DNA from 3 places in the Vreelandella sp. ssv genome. Region 3 is predicted to be linked to each of the others. Evidence: predicted binding sites of a transcription regulator. Region 3 holds the regulator's gene; each other region holds the start of a gene.
What was found. The regulator LexA, encoded in region 3, represses DNA repair genes until DNA is damaged. The targets are predictions, from matches to a motif close to TACTGTNTANNTANACAGTA.
Positions count from the first base shown of each region.

Region 1: recN (DNA repair protein RecN) is a predicted target of LexA. The motif match lies at 4,558-4,577, and genes of this name have one in related genera.
Region 2: AC5TBW_RS07870 (DNA topoisomerase III) is a predicted target of LexA. The motif match lies at 2,679-2,698, and genes of this name have one in related genera.

Region 1 covers NZ_CM182545.1:320,530-327,493, reverse strand. Annotated here, with positions in the region: gene AC5TBW_RS01565 (DMT family transporter) at 1-318, opposite strand, end outside; gene dnaJ (molecular chaperone DnaJ) at 408-1,553, opposite strand; gene dnaK (molecular chaperone DnaK) at 1,679-3,613, opposite strand; gene grpE (nucleotide exchange factor GrpE) at 3,772-4,413, opposite strand; gene recN (DNA repair protein RecN) at 4,625-6,298, shown strand; gene fur (ferric iron uptake transcriptional regulator) at 6,442-6,894, opposite strand.
Region 2 covers NZ_CM182545.1:1,724,922-1,731,885, reverse strand. Annotated here, with positions in the region: gene AC5TBW_RS07880 (SEC-C metal-binding domain-containing protein) at 1-1,261, opposite strand, end outside; gene AC5TBW_RS07875 (ABC1 kinase family protein) at 1,368-2,609, opposite strand; gene AC5TBW_RS07870 (DNA topoisomerase III) at 2,819-4,735, shown strand; gene AC5TBW_RS07865 (TetR/AcrR family transcriptional regulator) at 4,845-5,459, opposite strand; gene AC5TBW_RS07860 (homocysteine S-methyltransferase family protein) at 5,700-6,647, shown strand; gene AC5TBW_RS07855 (LysR substrate-binding domain-containing protein) at 6,758-6,964, opposite strand, start outside.
Region 3 covers NZ_CM182545.1:2,242,262-2,249,225, forward strand. Annotated here, with positions in the region: gene nagZ (beta-N-acetylhexosaminidase) at 1-566, opposite strand, end outside; gene AC5TBW_RS10285 (L,D-transpeptidase family protein) at 633-1,169, opposite strand; gene AC5TBW_RS10290 (TetR/AcrR family transcriptional regulator) at 1,147-1,824, opposite strand; gene lexA (transcriptional repressor LexA) at 2,092-2,775, shown strand; gene AC5TBW_RS10300 (energy-coupling factor ABC transporter permease) at 2,784-3,455, opposite strand; gene purU (formyltetrahydrofolate deformylase) at 3,480-4,334, opposite strand; gene AC5TBW_RS10310 (ribonuclease J) at 4,565-6,175, shown strand; gene moaE (molybdopterin synthase catalytic subunit MoaE) at 6,217-6,678, opposite strand; gene moaC (cyclic pyranopterin monophosphate synthase MoaC) at 6,686-6,964, opposite strand, start outside.

The sequences.
Region 1 (6,964 bases), 1.9 Mb from region 3:
CTGAGCGAGCAGGGTTGCTTCCGCCACTGGCAAAAGCGCCACGGCGGCAAAAGAAGCGAACATCGCCGCCGCCCCCAGGCCGGAGCGCAACGCATGCCCCAGCGGGCGGCGCGTCGCCAATCCGCGTGGGAACTCCCGCCGCAGAAGTAGGAAAACGACAATAGGCAGCAGCGCAAACAACGAGCGAAAAAACACCGACTGCCCCACAGGCACTTCTTCACTAACTGCCTTGATACACACCAGCATCCCGGTAAAAAGCAGGCCAGACAGTACCCGCAGCAAAATGCCCATGGTGGGCCTTTCTTCAAGGTGATCCATTGCGCTTATCATTCCTTAAACAGCAAAAACCCCCGGGCGAACCGAGGGTTTTTGGGCTAAACACCTAACTGCTTACCATTATCTCAGACTTACGGCTTCATATCTTCAAAGAAGCTCTTCACGCTGTCGAAGAAACCGGTTTTCTTCGGCGAGTGATTGTGGCTGTTGCTGTCGTCGAAGCTCTGTTGCAGCTGGCGCAATAGATCGCGCTGCTCATCGTTAAGCTTGACGGGGGTTTCAACTACCACTTTGCACAGCAGATCACCTGGCATACCACCGCGTACTGGCTTCACGCCTTTACCGCGCAGGCGGAACAGCTTGCCTGTCTGGGTTTCCGGCGGAATCTTCAATTTCACGCGACCGTCTAACGTCGGCACTTCAAGCTCGCCACCTAGCGCTGCATCGACAAAGTTGATCGGCACGTCACACTGCAGGTGTTTACCGTCACGCTGGAAAATATGGTGTGGCTTGATAGCCACCTGCACATACAGATCTCCAGGCGGGCCACCGTTAACACCGCTTTCGCCTTCACCGTTCAAACGAATACGGTCACCGGTATCCACGCCGGGCGGAATCTTGACGGACAGCGTGCGTGTCTCACGTACGCGCCCTTCGCCATTACACTTGTGGCACGGCACTTTAATGTGCTGACCAGAGCCATGACAGGTCGGGCAAGTCTGCTGCACGGCGAAGAAGCCCTGCTGCATACGCACTTGACCGTGACCGTGACAGGTCGGGCACGTCTCTTTAGACGAGCCGGGCTCGGCGCCGCCGCCATCGCAACGGTCACACTCGATATGCCGCGGCACGCGAATATCGACGGTAGTCCCTGAAACTGCGTTCTCTAAATCCAGCTCAAGGTTATAGCGCAGGTCGGAACCGCGTGCCGGGGCGTTGGGCCCACGGCGGCGACCACCACCTCCGCCAAAAATATCGCCAAACACATCACCGAAAATGTCGCTGAAATCACCAGCGCCTGCGCCGCCGAAACCACCGCCGCCGCCTTGGCCATCAACGCCCGCATGGCCAAACTGGTCATAAGCTGCGCGTTTCTCGCCGTCGCTAAGTACTTCATACGCTTCGGACACTTCACGGAATTTTTCCGCTGAGGTGTTATCGTCCGGGTTTCGATCAGGGTGGAATTTTTGCGCCAGACGGCGATAGGCCTTCTTGATCTCTTTCTGATCGGCCCCTTTTTCGACACCCAGGACTTCGTAATAATCGCGTTTGGACATAGGGCCCTACGCCTCCTGGTTAGCTACGCACTTAACAGAAACTTATCTCGTGCGCTTTGGCTGCGGAAACAGCAACGCGGGAGTAAGCTCCCGCGTCACCGCTTTTCCTTGGCAGAAAGAGGTTGTTACTGCTTTTTCTGATCGTCGTTGACTTCTTCGTACTCGGCGTCAACCACGTCATCTTCCGGCTTGGAACCTGTGTTTTCGGTACCTTCACCGCCCTCTTGCTGAGCCGCTTCTGCCTGCTCGGCGTACATTTTCTGGGCTAGCTGACCAGAAGCTTCAGTCAATGCATCCAGTTTCTTCTGAATGTTATCGACGTCGTCACCTTTAACCGCTTCTTCCAACTCGCTGATAGCGGTCTGAATCGCCTGCTTCTCGTCGTCAGTCGCTTTGTCGCCAGCTTCTTCCAACGTTTTGCGCGTGGCGTGAATCATGCCATCGGCTTGGTTACGCAGCTGTACCAGCTCTTCGAACTTCTTATCTTCTTCGGCGTGCGCTTCAGCATCGCGCACCATCTGCTCGACTTCTTCCTCGGACAGACCGCTGGAAGCCTTAATGACAATCGACTGCTCTTTGCCAGTGGCTTTGTCTTTCGCCGATACGTTCAGAATACCGTTGGCGTCCAAGTCAAAGGCGACTTCGATCTGCGGCACACCGCGCGGTGCCGGCGGAATGTCAGCAAGATCAAAACGACCCAGTGACTTATTCTGCGACACTTGCTTACGCTCACCCTGTACGGCGTGAATGGTCACCGCCGTTTGGTTGTCATCCGCCGTTGAGAAGGTTTGTGTCTTCTTGGTCGGGATGGTGGTGTTCTTTTCGATCAGTGGCGTCATCACGCCGCCCAGGGTTTCGATACCCAGGGTTAGCGGAGTGACGTCAAGCAGCAGAACGTCTTTAACGTCGCCACCCAGTACGCCGCCCTGAATCGCTGCACCAACGGCAACCGCTTCATCCGGGTTAACGTCTTTGCGTGCTTCTTTACCGAAGAAGTCAGCGGCTTTCTTCTGCACCATCGGCATGCGTGTCTGGCCACCGACCAGGATCACTTCGTCGATTTCAGCCGCAGACAGCCCCGCATCTTTCAGCGCCATTTTGCACGGCTCGAGCGAGCGCTGAACCAGTTCTTCTACTAGCGACTCCAGCTTGGCGCGTGTCACCTTCACGTTAAGGTGTTTCGGGCCAGTGTTGTCGGCTGTGATGTAAGGCAGGTTCACGTCGGTCTGCTGGGCACTGGAAAGCTCAATTTTGGCTTTCTCAGCGGCTTCTTTCAGACGCTGCATGGCGAGGTTGTCGCCGGACAGGTCAATGCCGCTGTCTGACTTGAACTGATCAACCAGGTAGTTGATCAACGCCAAGTCGAAATCTTCGCCGCCCAGGAAGGTGTCACCATTAGTGGCCAACACTTCAAACTGGGTTTCGCCATCAACGTCAGCAATTTCGATAATAGAGATATCGAAGGTACCGCCACCCAGGTCATAGACCGCGATGGTTTTGTCGCCGCGCGACTTGTCCATACCGTAAGCCAGTGCGGCAGCGGTTGGTTCGTTGATGATGCGCTTAACGTCCAGACCCGCGATGCGGCCAGCATCTTTCGTTGCCTGACGCTGGCTGTCGTTGAAGTAAGCCGGTACGGTAATAACGGCTTCGGTGACCGTTTCGCCCAGGTAGTCTTCGGCGGTTTTCTTCATTTTCTTCAACACTTCCGCGCTAACCTGCGGCGGTGCCATTTTTTTGCCTTTTACTTCAACCCAAGCATCACCATTGTCTGCTTCGGTGATTTTGTACGGCACCATTTTGATGTCTTTCTGGACAACGTCGTCTTTAAAGCGACGGCCAATTAGACGCTTGATAGCGTACAGGGTGTTTTCTGGGTTAGTAACGGCCTGACGTTTAGCCGCCTGACCTACCAGCGTTTCACCATCATCGGTATACGCGATGATAGAAGGCGTCGTACGGCCGCCTTCGGCGTTTTCGATAACTTTAGCGCTGTCACCATCGAGCACGGCCACACAAGAGTTAGTGGTGCCCAGGTCGATACCAATTATACGTCCCATAGCAATACCTCGAATTCGGTTGTTACAAAACTGAAAATTTAGTTTTAAAAGCTTGTCTGCGGGTTTCCCCGCGGGGTTGCCCTTTATTTGGGGGCCGCCGCTGACATTTCAAGGGCTTTTTTTCACACTCTTATTTCACACTCTGTGCCGCCAGTGGCTTAATCGGCTTTTTTACTCACGACAACCATCGCCGGGCGCACCAGGCGTCCATTGAGTAAATAGCCTTTTTGCATAACGTCCATCACGGTGTTCGGATCAAGATCCGGGTTAGGCACCATGGTCATGGCTTCGTGCACCTGCGGGTCGAAGGGCTCACCATGGGGCTCAATGCTTTCTACCCCGAATTTGTTAAGCACATCCACCTGCATCTTCAAGGTCATGGAGACGCCTTCACGGTGGATGTCCGAGGCACCCTCTTCCATAGTCTCTAGCGCTTTTTCCAGGCTATCCACGACCGGCAGCAGCTCTTTAACAAACTTTTCAAGCGCAAACTTGCGGGCTTTTTCGGCTTCCTGCTCGGCACGGCGGCGAACGTTTTGTGCTTCCGCGGCGGCGCGCAGGGCCTGATCTTTGGCATCAGCTAAACTCTGCTCTAACTCATCCACCTGGGCTGCCAGCATTTCCGCTTCGGGGTTATCGACGCCTCCTTCTAACGGCTCTTCGTCATTGATCAACCCTTCCAGCTCGCCTTCCATCAAGCGCTCTTCTGCGGCTTGTTCCGCCGCCTGCTCGGCACCATCGGCGTCTTGCTCGTGGCGTGCCAGTTCGTCATCCAACGGAGTTTGCGGTTCTTTCGCCATGTTGTGCTCCTAAAAAGTAGGGCGCGGCCACGCGGGCAACGCGCAAAGAAGTAAGGCTTTAAGTCACTAGCTTTAACTGATCATGAACGCTATATGGGGGCCATAAATTCCATCTCAAGAGGTGCATTGAAGTGAGTTATTAACTACTGTATAAATCAACAACTATTGGATAAGTATCCAGCTTCTGTGCTGTACCGCCTCAGGAGGCGCCATGCTTACTCAGCTAGCTATTCAAGATTTCGCTATTGTTGACCATCTAGAGCTCGACCTAACGGGAGGCATGACCGCGATTACCGGGGAGACCGGCGCGGGCAAATCGATTCTGTTAGGCGCCCTCGGGCTCTGCCTGGGCGAGCGCGCCGATGCCGGAAGCGTGCGACACGGCCGCGAGCGTACGGATCTTTCCGCACGTTTCGATATTCAGCACCTGCCCGCCGCCGTCGAGTGGCTAACGGTTCGTGAACTCCCCGCCGAAGAGTGCTTGCTGCGCCGCGTCGTCACTGCTAACGGTCGCTCCAAAGCGTGGATTAACGGACACCCCGCGACTATTTCAGACCTTAAATCGCTGGGCGAACAATTGATCCAGATTCATGGTCAGCACGCCCACCACGCCCTGATGCGCGAGGAGACCCACCTCTCGTTGCTGGACGATTACGCAGGTCTAAACGATGCCACCACTCAATTAGCCGAAACGTTTCGCGAGTGGCGCCATGCGCGCCGTCAGTTGAAAAAGCTAAGCGAAGAAGGCAGTGAGGTAGAAGCCAAACGGCAGTTGCTGCGCTACCAGGTGGAAGAGCTGGACCAGCTCGGCCTGGCGGAGGGCGAGCTGGCGACGCTGGAGGAGGAGCAACATACGCTCGCCCACGCGGAAGAAACCCTGCGCGAGACCCAGTTTGCCGCCGACTGCTGTGCCAGCGATGAAGGTGGTGCACTCTCGCTACTCAACCAGGCTTTCGCTCACTTAAGCGCGCTGCCAGGCAGTGACAAGGGCACACTGGCCAACACGCTGGCCATGCTGAGCGATGCGCGCATTCAGGTGGAAGAGGCCTCCAGCGAACTCAATCGCCTCGCTAGCACCACTGAACTAGACCCCGAGCGGCTCGCCTGGGTTGAAGAGCGCATGACCGATGTCCACCGGATCGCCCGTAAGCATCACGTTGCCCCTGAAGAGCTATGCGCCCTGCATGCTGATCTACAGCGAGAAGTCGCGCAGTTAGAAGAAGGTGGCAATGACTTAGAAGCACTGAGTGCGCGAGTCGTTGAGCTACGCGAAAGCTACCGTCAGGAAGCGAAAAAACTCAGCGAGAGCCGTCAAAAAGCCGCGCTTCGTTTGGGCAAGGAAGTGCAGCAACAGCTGGGCTTTTTAGCCATGGGCAAAGCCCGCTTTGAAGTGGAAGTCACCGCGAAAGAGGCACCCTCTCCCGAAGGCCTTGATCGTGTGCAGTTTTTGATCAGCGCCAACCCCGGCCAGCCCGCGCGACCATTGACCAAAGTCGCTTCCGGCGGCGAACTGTCGCGGATTAGCTTGGCGATTCAAGTGGTCGCGGCGACGCACTCAACGGTGCCTAGCCTGGTGTTTGACGAAGTAGATGTGGGCATTTCAGGCGCTACTGCGGAAATCGTCGGTCAATTGCTGCGCAAGCTAGGTGAAAACGGCCAGGTAATGACGGTGACTCACCTACCGCAAGTGGCAGCCCAGGCGCACCAGCATCTGCATATCGAGAAACAGGCAAAACGCGACACCACGCTGACCCAAATGGCACTGCTCGATGAACAGGGGCGTATCAGCGAGCTGGCGCGAATGTTAGGCGGTGTGACGCTCTCTGACCAAACCCTCGCTCATGCCCGTGAAATGCTGCATGCAAGCCAGCGCCCGGCGCACTGATTAGAAGAGCATGTAACGGGGCTTTATACTCGACAAAATAAAACGCCCCTCATTACCTGACAAATTCCATTGAAGGCGAATTCGAACAGGTAATGCAGGGGCGTTCATATTTCCGAGCCGAGTGCAGTGTATAACCACGAACATTATTTCCTGTTCGTCGGCCCGCTGTCTTGGCGGGTCACATCGGAGCCACGTGGACGAACATAAAGCACTAGCGCATGATCCACTAACTCGTAGCCATGCTCTTCAGCGATTTCTTGCTGACGACGCTCAATGATTTCATCAACAAACTCAATGATCTCACCGCTTTCCAGGCACACCATATGATCATGGTGGTCCTCTTGTGTCATCTCAAATACTGCGTGGCCACCGTCAAAGTTATGACGAATAACCAACCCTGCCGACTCAAACTGAGTCAGTACGCGGTACACAGTAGCCAGGCCAACATCTTCGCCCGCATCAATCAGTGTTTTATACACTTCTTCCGCGCTAAGGTGGTGCTGACCCGAAACATTTTCGAGAATTTGAAGTATCTTGACGCGCGGCAGGGTCACTTTCAGACCGGCTTTGCGCAATTCATGGTTCTGATCGGCCATGGTCGCTCTTCGCAGTAACAGGTTAGGTCGGGTATGATCAACCGAAACCACGATAGTGAAGAATAGGCCC
Region 2 (6,964 bases), 520 kb from region 3:
GCGGCTGCAAGAGGCTTGGCGCCATCCACGGCAGGCTGCCAAAGCGGCTAGTCAGTGCCAGCGTTAAGTCTTGCACTACCTGCGGGGCGTCCAGCCACTCCGGGTGCGCGCACAGCGCCGACATCCACTCGATGGCGTTACCCCATGGGTCATCGCGAAAACCCAGCGCGACGTCTTCATCCACTAACACCTGAAACTGCTCATGCCAGCCGGCAAACAGCGTGGCTTCCCGGGCGCTAGTGTTATACAGCAGACGGCCACTGTCAGGGTCGGCGCTGACATCGATTTTAGGCGCGGTAGGCAGCGCGGCCAGTAGCGCTTGAAGCGCCACAAGCGGTGTGGCGAGATCTTCTTCTGCGCTAAGCAGTTGATCAGCCAGCGTCGCGCCGGGGTTATCGGCCAGCGCGGCTAGAAACTCCAATTGATCTTCATCCAGTTCGCCTTGGCGAACCAGGCGGCGATACCAGAAGTTGGCGCGCTCTTTGGCTTCCTGCTCGTGGCCTTCATGCAGCAGGAGCATGGCTTCAATGTAAGCCAAGGTCGGCGAGTCAGGCAGCGCCTGCTGGGCTTTAACGAATGCCCCGCGAGCGCTATCCAGATCATCGTTATCGAGGTGCATCAAGCACAGTCGTTCAAGGGCAACACCGCGTAAGAACAGCGGCCCGCGCTCCATCACTTCGTCGAGTAGATCGGCGCGCTTGCGGGTGAAGCCACGCTCTTGATAAATATCCAGGAGAATTTCAAACGCGGGTTCCGCCTGCTCCGGCAGCCGTGACCAGTCGCTACCGTCGAACAGCGATTCAAGAATTTGCATCGCGCGGCCTGTTTGGCCGCTTTCAGCGGCGATTAGCCCAGCTTCAAGCAGCGCTTGAGGAGGCGCTTGCTGGCTATCTAATGCAGCTTTCAGGGTGGCGCCTTTCCACTCACGGAGCGACAGCATCCACATCATCTGATCAGGGATATCGGTGGGAAATTCAATCTTGTAGCAGCACTGCTTGAACTTTCGCCCAGAGTCACACCAGCAAGGCTCATTACGCCCCGGTGTAGCGAGCGGTTCACAGGCAAAATCGAGCCGCTCCAGCGGCGTTTGCGACCACAGCACGGGCGCCAATGCCTGAGCCATTGCCACATCGCCTTCGAATGAGTCCGCACCTTTGGCGCGCACCCAGGTCATGAAGTCCGGATAGTGTTCTTGTTGCCTAATTGCCGAGAGTGCCCCGGAGGCAAATCCCAGCAGTTGATCGACCCATACCGCCAGCATTGCCGTCTCCACTGTGTTTTACGATGACCCGTAATCGATGTCTAAAATGAAAGCGGCATAGTTTATCACGAAGGCCGACGCCCCCGCAGCGGCAATCGGTTTATCGTCAATGGGCCCGTTGTAACAATGGGGTCGTACGCTCATTCATATCCAATCGCGCGCCTAAGCGCACTAGATTCCAGTAGTGACCGTTGAGTGCGCGTGACAGTAGCAGTGTGTCCGCTGGGGGTTGCAGGCGGTCCATGGCCGCCCACACCTTGGGCGTGAGCTCGCGTAAACGACGGTGAACACGCACGTCGCTGAAATCCTGCTCACCCGGTGCGAACAGCGGCGCGATACACTCCGCCGATTCGCGATAGAGCGCTAACGGCGCGCCCTGCCCCTGGCGACCGCCCATCTGCATCAACGCCTCATCCATGCCCATGGGATCATGCTTTAACGTGGCATCAAGCAGTTGCATCATCGCTTTGATGCGTGCCTCCGGCACGGCGATCACCGCGCCTAAATCGTAAATAACCAGTCGCCCTTGGGCATCGGCAGCGAAGTTACCCGCATGCGGGTCAGCGTGCAGTTCGCCGTAGGTAAATAGCTCCTGGGTAATCCAGTCGGCTAATGTTTTGGCAATGCCTTGGCGCGTTGCATCATCGGCATCAGCCAGCTCTCGCAACGGCGTGCCGTCGACAAAACGCATAGCCAACACGTGTTGCCCGGAAAGCGCCAGCAGCGGCTCGGGAATGACGAGCCGCGGGTCATCTTTATAACGTTCACGGTAACGGGCCAAGGCATCGGCTTCAGCGTGATAATCCAACTCGCCCCTCAGGCTTTCGGCGAGCTCATCAAACAGGGCATCCAACCGCGCCTGGGGAACCTTAAACCAACGGCCTAACCGCATAATGCGTCGCACCTGAACCAAATCACTCTCTAATACATCGGCAAGGCCCGGATACTGCACCTTGAGCACCACCGTTTCGCCCTCGTGGGTGGTGGCACGATGCACCTGCCCCATGGAGGCACTGGCAAACGGCCGCTCCTCGATTTCGCTGAAGTAGTAGTCGAGATCGCCATACTGCAGTATCAACGCTTCTCGAATCCGCGGCCACGGCATGGGTTCGGCTTGGCGCTGAAGGCGAGCTAACTCCTCAGCAAGATCCGGAGGCAATAAGTCATCCCATTGAGACATGATTTGCGCAAGTTTCATGGCCGGACCTTTAAGCTCTGAAAGCCCTTCAAACAACGCTTCGCCCAGGGCGCGCCAATCCGCCTGACCGCCCAAGCGGGTTTTCAGCAACGCCCCACCGGTGCGTGCGCCCAACCCCATCAAACGTCGTGTTCTGCCCTGTTCACGCATGCTTATACCCCTTTAATAACCATCCCGATGTTCCAACGCAGTGTCATTACAGCCAATTATTTATACAAACTTTGTACAACTTAACAGCATTGGCAATTTATCGCATCACTCTACTGCCTTCCTGCTCCACTCACCAATGTCAGTCACTAACCGTGAAAGCGTCTGCTACCATAGGCACCATCAAAGGATACGATGAAGGCTTTGCTGCTATGCGCCTGATAATTGCCGAAAAACCCAGCCTCGCCCAAGCCATTGCCGAGGCATTACCGGGCACTAGCCGACGCCAGGAAGGCGCGGTGGTATGTGGTGACACCACGGTCACCTGGTGCCTGGGGCATTTACTAGAGCAAGCGCCGCCGGAGGCCTACGATCCCGCCGATAAACAGTGGCGTTTAGACCGCCTCCCGATTGTGCCGCACCAATGGAAATTGATGCCTCGTTCTAAAGCACGCGGCCAACTGGCGGTGATTCGCAAACTGATCAAACAGGCCACCGATGTGGTACACGCTGGCGACCCCGACCGCGAGGGCCAGCTGTTAGTGCAAGAAGTCATCGAGTACATGAAGTATCGCGGCCCGGTGCAACGGCTGCTGATTAGCGACCTTAACAAGCCCGCCGTCAGCCGGGCGCTTACCAAGCTAAGCTCCAACACTGAGTACCAGCCGCTCTTTCTAGCAGCCCAGGCACGTTCCCGTGCCGACTGGCTGTATGGCATCAACCTAACCCGTGCATGGACACTCACCGGCCGCCAGGCGGGGCACGATGGTGTGCTTTCTGTCGGCCGTGTGCAAACCCCGGTATTGGGATTAATCGTGCGCCGCGATAACGCCATCCGTGATTTTGTGCCCCACCCGTTCTATCCGCTGTGGGTGGATCTCAAGGTTGCCCAGGGCCAACTGCGTGCTTGGTGGGCGCCCCAAGAGCACCAACCTCTCGATGATCAAGGCCGCTTGATTGATCGCGCCCCCGCGGATGCCCTCGCGGCACAGTTACCCGGCGCATCCGGCCAACTGACCAAACTCGACCAGCAGGAGAAACGCCAGGCACCGCCGCTGCCCTACTCCCTCTCTGCCCTCCAGGTAGACGCCGCCCGCCGCCATGGGCTTTCCGCGCAAATGGTGTTGGATATTTGCCAACGGCTATATGAGCGCCACAAACTGATTACCTACCCTCGCTCAGACTGCCGCTACCTGCCGGAAGAGCACCTTCAGCTTGCCCAACGCAGCCTGACCAGCGCCTGCCAAAACGATGAAGCCCTTCAGCAGTGGCTGAAGGGCGCAGACTTCACCCTTCGTTCCAAGGCGTGGAACGATAAACAGGTGGGCGCACACCATGCGATCGCCCCCACCGGCAAACCGGCAGATTTCAGCCAGCTCTCCGCTACCGAAGGCCATGTTTTTAGATTGATCGTGCGCAACGTGATGGCGCAGTTCTATCGTCCGCTTCGCACTTTCGAAGTCAAAGCAGAGTTTACGCTTCTGAATGAAGCCTTCCGTGCCCGCGGGCAAAGCATTCTCGACCCAGGTTGGAAGCCGCTCTTCACGACCCGCGATGAAACCCCGCCGCTGCCACCACTCACCCAAGGCGAGACCTGCCAGGCTCTTGGCGCAGGCGTTGAAGAGAAAGAGACCCGTCCACCGGAACCGTTCACCGATGCCAGCCTGATCAAGGCCATGATGAACATCGGCCGCTACGTGGATGACCCGGAAGTGCGTCGTACGCTTCGCGATACCGACGGCCTGGGCACCGAAGCCACCCGTGCGGGCATTATCGAAACCCTGGTACAGCGCGGCTACCTGGTTCGCCAACAAAAAGCCCTGCGCGCCACCAAGCTGGGCACCGCCCTGATCGCCGCCCTGCCCAGCGCTGTCAGCACGCCTGAACGCACCGCGCTATGGGAGCAGCGCCTGCGGGCGATTTCCGAACAGCAGGACGACCCCGGTGCCTTTCAGCAGGCGTTACTGGATGATTTACGCGGTTTGCTCACTCACAGTGATGCGGCAAAGTTAAGACAAAGCCTGCAGGCCGCCGGGGGTGAAACTGGCTCGCCAGCGAAGCGCACAAGTAAGCCGAGAAAGAGCTATACGAAAAGGAAAAGTACCGCAGCCAGGAAGAAAACAAGCTAAAGGTGGCATTGTTAAGTCGGCCAGTTAAACAGTCGTTAAACAGCGAGCGGGCAATTGAAAAATTATCCTGGCAGGATCACACATGGCTGCCTGAGCGTATCGGCTCTTATCAGGAGGAACGATTAAAGAGCAGCTTGATGTAAGAGCGTAAAAGGATAATCTGCTCGCTTAGCACCTTAGGCTCGCCAACCGCTCTCGATAGAACGATCCCACCCTCAACAGTGCTTGATATCATGTCTGCGACCGCTCTGAGATCGACGTCATCCCGAGGGGGATAGATCGCCGCTATCTCCTGCAATATAACCAGAAAGCGTTTTCGCCAGACCAAGATGGCCTGCTGATTGAGCGTCCTAACATTGCGGTCGAACATTCTCTCGGAATACGCGACTGTTGCCACCAGACATCCCGGATGTCCCTTGGGGAGATCCATCATCATTTCCGCCAGCAATTTCAGCCCTATGAGGAAAGCATGTAAGGGATCGTCGTGCAATTCACGTGCTCGACTAAAAACATCATCCAAAATAGCCTCTTCAGTATCAAGGTAGCGTTGCAGGAGAGCTCGAGCGAGTTCGTTCTTGTCCTTAAAATGGTAGAAAAAGCCGCTTTTGGTTATTTCCGCTTCAGCAATAATTTCGTCAATCGACGTAGCCCCGAACCCTTTAGACAGAATACCTGCCTGGGCTATATCAAGAATCAACTCACGTTTTGATCTGACTCTAGACATTCGCCACCTCCCGATTCGCGACTGTACCGCGAGTACAGTTGTCGCTCTCACTAATACTCACCATCTCACAAATTCCATCTTAACCAATTGAAAATAATAATATTTTTAAAATAAAAATACCTGCCCTCAAGTAGCCTATCGCCGCTGGGGTGGCTCAGCTATTTTCAGGACATGGGGACAAGTGTCTCCTTGAAAATAATAGCGCAATTCATTAACGCCATTACCAATCGGAGATAACCAATGAAAACAACGTCATTTCCTGAGCCCATCCCTGGCCGCTACTTTCTCACTGAAGGCGGAATCGAAACTGAAATTATGTATAAATGGGGGTTCGATTTACCTGAATTTGCTATGTTCCCACTTCTAGAAAAAAGCGATGCTGCCCAGGCCATACGTGGGATGTACCGTCGCTATTTAGATGTGGTAGCCAGTCACAAGCGTTCTGCTCTGATCGGCGGCTTTGATTACCGCGCGAGTCCAGATTGGGGCGCAAAGCTTGGCTATTCACCCGCGGCCCTCGCCGAAGCCAATCTGCACTCAATCCAATTTCTACGCGACGTCGCAGCTGAATATAGGGAAGATATTCCACTAGCATTGTTCAGCGGCTATGTAGGGCCACGGGGAGATGCCTATGGCCTCAACCGTAACATGACGGCTGAGGAAGCCGAGGACTATCACAGCGTCCAGCTGGAAACATTGAAGCGTGCGAAGGTAGATCTGGCGTGGGCAGTCACATTTAACAATCCTGTTGAAGCAATAGGTGTTATCCGAGCTGCACAACATATCGGGTTGCCGGTGGCTATATCATTTACGCTGGACTCATCTCACCGCCTAAAGAGTGGGGTTTCACTCGCTGAGGCTATAGCCATCGTTGATGCGGCAACAGAGAGCTCCCCGGCATTCTATTCGCTGAACTGCTCACACCCGTATGAGTTTGAACCGGCACTGGATGGTGGAGAGTGGATACGTCGAATTCGCTCGATTCGACCAAACGCGGCCAAGATGGACAAGATTTCACTGTGCAAGCTTGGACATCTCGAAGAAGGCGATCCGAAGGAGCTGGGCGAGTTAATGGCAGATGTTGGTCGCCGTTATCCTCACATGGACATCTGGGGCGGCTGCTGCGGTACGGGACATGTGCACCTGGAAGAAATAGCTCGCCATTTACCGCAGTTAGAGCCAGCGTGAAATTTGGATACCTTTCAGCAGCTAAATAACTGGTTTGTTCGCCATGCTTCCTTCCCCTCTCTGGAGAATTAAAGCATGGCGACTGCGCTAAGGGCCCCCCGTTCACACTGTCACCGCGATAACGTGCATAGCCCGCCTGGCACCGCCAACACCCACTCCCGAATAGCCAGTATCGTCGGATCATGCCGTCGGCTTTCTGGGTAGACCAGATAAAACGGTTTGCCTTCAAATTCCGGCCCGAAAGGCTGCACCAAGCGCCCTTCCTCCAGCTCATCCTTAATCAACTGCCGGCTCATCAGCGCCACCCCTTGCTCACC
Region 3 (6,964 bases):
TCGTCCACCGGCAGTGCAACGTGAGAGTCAGCCGCGACGCCACCATGGCCAGGGAAGTGTTTTCCCACGGCGGCCATGCCGGCATCGTGAAGCCCTAAAATGAAAGCGCCGCCGAGCTGCGCGACATGATGGGGGTCACTACTAAAGCTTCGATCGCCAATAACGCTAGAGACCCCGCTCTCCACATCCAGTACCGGCGCAAAGCTAAGATCCAACCCACAGGCTGCCATTTCCATGCCCAATAGCCAGCCAGCATCTTTTGCCAATACAAGCCCATCTTCCGGAATGTCGCGATAACACTCGCCAATACGCGCCATGGCAGGAAGGCGAGTCATCCCCTCTTTAATGCGCTGGACACGCCCGCCCTCTTGATCAACCCCAATCAGCAAATCAGCGCGTACGCGGCGAATATCGCTACATAGCTGACGTACCTGGTAGCCATTCTCAACATTCCGGGCGAATAAGATGACACCCCCTACCGCCGGTTCAGTGAGCAAGCGCTTTTCTGTGGCCGTCAATTTCGTGCCTTCAAGGTCGAGCATGACCGGGCCTAACGGTTGAGTCATCGTGATAGGTCCACCAATAAAAGGGGCGATGATTTTAGACGATCGTCTAGCGGTGTCAAAACCTGATTAATCAAAGCACTGCCGACCACCGTGTAGCCAAACCGGCGTGCCTGGCACCGCTAGCGAAAATATATAGAGCAAATCACTATTACGTAAACGAACACAGCCATGGGAAGCGGCCACCCCCATTGGCTCGTCGGGCGGCGTGCCATGTAGGTAAATATAGCGCCGCTGAGAGTCTACTTGTCCACCACGATTAACGCCTTTTTCTAGCCCGCACAACCACAGAATACGCGTCAAGATCCAGTCTCTCTCAGGATGCGCATCAGCGAGATCAGGGGAGAAAGTCTCGCCTGTCCAGCGCCGCCCACGAAATACCGCATTTTCTGGCATACCGTCACCAATGGCCGCTCTTATATAGTGCCAACCATGGGGGGTTTTACCGCTACCATTGCGCTCACCACTACCAGCGGCACCAGACGATATCTCACACTCATGGAGAACTTTTGCCCCTCGCCAGCAGCGTAGCTGCTGCTGAGTGGTGTCTATTTCTAACCAGATACTCTCCGTTGGGGGTAGCTCAGCTAGCCTGGGCGTTCGCATATTTTCCTTCTTCGAGTGCTGGGGGTAACGGTGCATTCATGGCAGCGACAACTACCGGACGCAACCGTCGAACTAAATCCCGTACGGTGACCTGCTCGTGATAATCCTTTTCAGCAATATCACGCAGCGCATCAAGACCAGAAAGCGTAAAAATTACCGTGCCGAGCATAAAGTGTAGCCGCCAAAAGCGCTCCGCGTCAGGCAAGTCTGGCGTTGCTTGACGCACAAGTTCGGTAAAGCGGGTAAACACATCACCATACTCTTGCTGAATATGGCGCCTAAGATGTCCTTGCGCCTGGCTATAGGCCAGGCCTAATAAGCGCATAAAAACTTTTAGGCTGTTACGCTCAGCTGGCACTGCCAGCACAGTGGTAGCCATTGTTTCGAGTAGCGTTTCAAGCGGGATAACGCTCCCTGTGTGCTGGGCTTCAAGCTTATCAAGCGCAGTATGAAAACGCTGTGTAAAGGGATCCAAGTAGCGAGAAAAAACGGCCTGAATCAAGGCTTTCTTTGAACCGAAATGATAGTTCACGGCCGCTAAATTGACGCGCGCTTTGCTAGTGATATTGCGCAGCGAGGTTTCAGCGAAACCACGCTCTGCAAACAGCACTTCCGCGGTATCAAGTATACGGGTCACCGTATCAGATTGAGCCATGTTGCTCTCCAGGGAAACGAGTGTTTAAAACATAGCAAAATACTATGCCATAACTTTGACAGGCTCAACGCTTGATTTGTTAATGAAATGCGGCCAAGTAAATAAGTAAAAACTTAGTTTCAAACGATTAGGAAAAATTCACCGCCTCCGGCAATAGGCATTGACAAGCCATATACTGGACAGAGGAACATACTGTATACTTAAACACTTATCGATTAAGTCGACATTTAACTTGTTACTGTCTATTCACTATTTTTGGAGTCTGGTATGTCGCGTCCGCTAACCGCTCGCCAACAGCACGTATTTGATTTTATCGTTAAGACCATGGGCGAATTTGGCTACCCTCCGACCCGTGCTGAGATTGCTAAAGCACTCGGTTTCCGCTCCCCAAATGCAGCTGAAGAACACCTTCGTGCGCTTGAACGAAAAGGGGTTATTCGCATTATCCGCAATACGTCACGCGGCATTCGCCTGCCCAACCAAGAGCCCCAGGAAATAGTGGACAGCAGCGTGGCTACGTTACCCGTTGCCAATCATATTGAATCACCACCGGCTGGACTGCCTGTCATTGGTGAAGTCGCCGCTGGAAGCCCCATTCTCGCTGCAGAACATATAGATCGCTACTGCCCGCTGCCTGCTGAGTACTTCACCCCTAAGGCCGACTATTTGCTGCGCGTCCGGGGACTCTCAATGAAGGATATTGGCATTTTAGAGGGTGACTTATTGGCTGTTCATCGCACTGAGCGAGTGCGCGATGGCCAGATTGTGGTGGCGCGTTTAGATGATGAAGTGACCGTCAAGCGCTTCAAGCGCCAAGGACATCAGGTAACGCTGTTTGCTGAAAACCCAGACTTTGCGCCCATTGAAATCGATCTTCGCTCCCAGTCGCTCAATATCGAAGGAGTGGGCGTTGGCGTTATTCGCGGCGGCAATGGTCAGGCTCTCGGCTAACATCACCTTCACTGCATATCGATGTAGCGGTGGTCATTGAAAGTGGCCACCCAATTAGGGTGATAGACCAGCAGGATACTCAGCAGCATGCCGGTGATAAACGCTTCCGAAGGCATTAACAAGGGCAAGAAGCGTGCATACTCTTGGGCTAGATAAATAGCGTCAGGGTCGGTACCTGCTACGGTGATCAGTAGCACCGCTACTAACCCGCCCCCCAGCGTAGCCAGCGCCGTACCGAAAAAACCGCAGGCAAATAGAAACACCATCAGATTATCCGGCAGTCGGCGATCGACCAGCCGCCATACCGTGCCAATGATGGCTGCTGGCACCACCCCTGTTACCAGTACGTTAGCGCCTAACAGCATCCACTCATTGCGGCCTATTACCACCATCGCCACATTAATCAGTACATTGCTGATGAGTGCTAACGGTGCTTTAAATACCAGAGTCATCAATACCGTAAAGACAAGGTGCAGCGTTAGCCAGTCCACTGCTTGAGCGCGCAGTTGCCACATCAGCACTACCGCTAGGGTTGCCCCTAACCAGCGATGCTGAAGTGCACCATCCTTGATTAGCGCTTGCCAAGGCCGACGCAAAAGTGCCCAGGCTACCACGCTTAACGAGAGTAGTGAGGTAAGCACTAGCGCCCAAGGCGCTAATACACTTTGCGCGAATGACATAGCGACCTCTTACGTTACCAATCGTTAGCTAAAGACCACCGTTTTATTGCCATGAACCAGCACACGATCCTCAAGATGCCAGCGTAAACCGCGCGCTAGAACCGCCTTTTCAACGTCTCGGCCAAAGCGCACTAAATCAGTAGGCGTATGACAGTGACTAACACGATGAATATCCTGTTCGATAATCGGGCCAGCATCGAGTTCCTCGGTGACATAGTGACAGGTTGCGCCAATCAATTTAACACCGCGTTGATACGCTTGGTGGTAAGGTTTAGCACCAGCGAAAGAGGGCAAAAAACTATGGTGAATGTTAATCACCCGACCTTCATAGCGTGCACACAAGTCAGGCGGTAGGATTTGCATATAGCGTGCCAGCACGATGCAGTCAGCGCGGGCGTTATCGATTACAGTCTGAACGTCGGCAAACGACGCCTGCTTGTTTTCAGCATCGACCGGCACATGGTGGTAAGGGATGCCGTACCACTCGGTCAATGAACGCATGTCGTCATGGTTTGAGATCACTCCAACAATATCGCAATCCAGTTCACCTCCCTGCCAGCGATAAAGCAGATCCACTAAGCAGTGCGACTCCCGCGACACCATTAACACCACCCGACGACGCTTCTGGGTATCGACCAGTGACCACTGCATATTGAATTCGCTAGCGACCGTTTCAAACGATGCACGTAGCGATTCTACCGACATAGCCACTGAATCTGCCAAAATTTCGTAACGCATAAAAAAACAGCCGGTTTCTAAGTCAGAGTGCTGGCTTGCTTCGGTGATCGAGCCACCCTGATGGGCAATAAAGCTCGAAACGCGAGCCACAATACCTACTTGATCGGGACAGGACACAACTAAACGATAATAATGAGACATGTAATTTACTCTTGACCTATTTCTACGCTAATTATGATAAACCAGCGACTTAGACTGCGTATTGTATCGGAAGGCCAAGGATGATTGTTAGCCGCCCCTGCCTTCCCGTATAGTTAAGGCACTACTTTTTAGGCTTTTCATAACTGATGCATTCACCACGCGTTCAAATTCGTCCCCGTCGTCGTCCACCGCTGCGCATGCTGCCGCTAGGGGGATGCGGTGAGATTGGAATGAATCTAACGCTATACGGCCATGACGATCACTGGATTGCCGTCGACTGCGGCATGATGATTCGCCAGGATCTTCCCAACTCACCGCTTCAGGTTCCTAATCTCGATACCCTGAAAGCATTAGGGATCGTACCCAAAGCGCTTTACATCACCCACGGACATGAAGACCACATAGGGGCAGTCGCCTGGCTCTGGCCGATGTGGAACTGCCCTATTTATGCCACCCCATTGGCGGCTGGGTTGTTGAGACTGAAATTTGCTGAACATCAGCTTAGTAGTGCCGCTATCCAAGTTATCGAACCAGGCGAGGCGCTTGAAAGCGGGCCATTTACGCTACGCTACCTCCCTTTGACGCACTCAATTCCCGAAAGCTGTGCCTTAATGATGATGGCCGGTGGCTACCGTGTTTTACACACCGGTGACTGGAAGCTCGATCCTGAACCGCTGATTGGTACACCGATGAGCGCCGCACAGTTTAGGGCGCTCGCACCGGTCGATTTAGTCGTTGGCGATTCGACCAATGCGCCAATGCCAGGGCACTCCGGCAGTGAGGGCGATGTCGCCAGAGCGCTGACAAAAACCCTCAGCAACTGCCAGGGCCGCGTCGTTGTCTCTTGCTTCGCTAGCAATCTGGCACGGGTGTTGGCCATAGGACGTGCAGCTCACCAATGCGGCCGGCGCATCAGCTTGATGGGGCGCTCCATGGAGCGCATGGTGAGTGTCGCGCGGGGGCTCGGCTATATGGATGATTTACCGCCGCTGGTGCCGAATCACGATCTCGGTTATTTACCACCGGATGAAGTGGTCATTATCGCCACCGGCAGCCAGGGGGAGCCCCGTGCGGCGCTCCAGCGTCTTGCCCAGGGCCGCCACCCCTTTGTTGACCTTCAGTCAGGTGATAACGTCATTTTCTCGGCTAAAGCCATTCCGGGCAATGAACGCCCCATTGAACAGCTTAAAAAGCGTCTGACGCAATTTGGTGTGCGCATCTATGATGAATTCAATCATCCCGAATTACATGCCACCGGGCACCCTGCTCAGGATGAGTTAATCAAGCTTTATCACTGGGTTAAACCGAAATATCTGCTGCCCGTTCATGGCGAAGCGCGACACCAGCAGGCCCATCAGGCCATTGCTAGCCAGCTGGGCATCAGCGCACCGCTAACGCCGATTAATGGCGATTTAATCTGCTTTGACAATCATGGATTGCGCTGTGAGGCGCGCTACCCGCAGCCCCCCTGCATTGTCAGTCAAAACAGCGTCGTGCCCCATCCTGGTCTAGAAGTGAATGACGCCAAAACGGCCCGCCGGGGCAGTTTGTACTTAGCGCTACCAGTCACCGCAACTGACATTGGCTGGGCGCGTATTGGCCGATTGATGCTAGACTCTTCGGGCGCCAGCCCGCTAGATGAAGATAGTTTTAGCGACTGGCTGGATGACCAACTTGAAGAGATTGCCGCGGAGACACTGGCCGACTTGCGCCAAGCATTGCAGCCTCGCCTGGTGCACTGGCTAGCAGCGCATATGCAGCACCTGCCAGATGTGCATTTACAGATCATGGCCGCCGAAATGCCTGAACCTGCTGAGTATGACAATGCAGCCAATCGCTAGGGCCGAGTCATTTAATCGCGCCGCACAGCAACACGACACTCTTAGTCCCAGCGCGCGGCATCCTGTTGATCAGAGTGGCGCTCTTTGACCCAATACTCGCCATGGGTCGAGTGCTCTTTCTTCCAGAATGGCGCCTGGGTTTTGAGAAAATCCATGATGAAATCGCAGGCTTCGAAGGCTTCGCGGCGATGAGCGCTAGCGACTAGCACGCGAACAATCGGATCGCCCGGGGCCAGATAACCGATGCGATGAATAATCCGGACTGCCTGCAGCGACCAACGCTGCCAAGCCTGCTCACCAATCTCGGTCAACGTGCGCTCGGTCATACCCGGATAGTGCTCCAGCGTTAGCCCCGTAACGTCTGGCGTTTCGTTAAAATCACGCACCAGCCCGGTAAAGCTAACCACCGCGCCAATGTCACTGCGTCCTGCTAGTGCATCGCCATATCCATAGTCCATCGGGAAAGGCGCTGCTTGTATCGCTACTTTAATATCCAGCCCCATATCCACTCTACCCCCCCGTGACCGGTGGGAAAAATGCCACTTCGTCGTCATCGGTCACTAACGCATCATCATTCGCCATCACTTGATTAATCGCACACAGCGTTCGCTGGTCGGTGAGTTGCTTAAAGCGACTATCGCGCTCCGCCAAGGCAGCTTTTAAGCCGCTAATATCTCGGCTCGCAAGCTGATCCAGACTGACCACTGCCTCGCTTTCACCTAAACGCTCACGCAGTTCAGCTAAAAACTTAACCCGCACGCAGGGCGATGGGCAACGTTCGCCCAAACT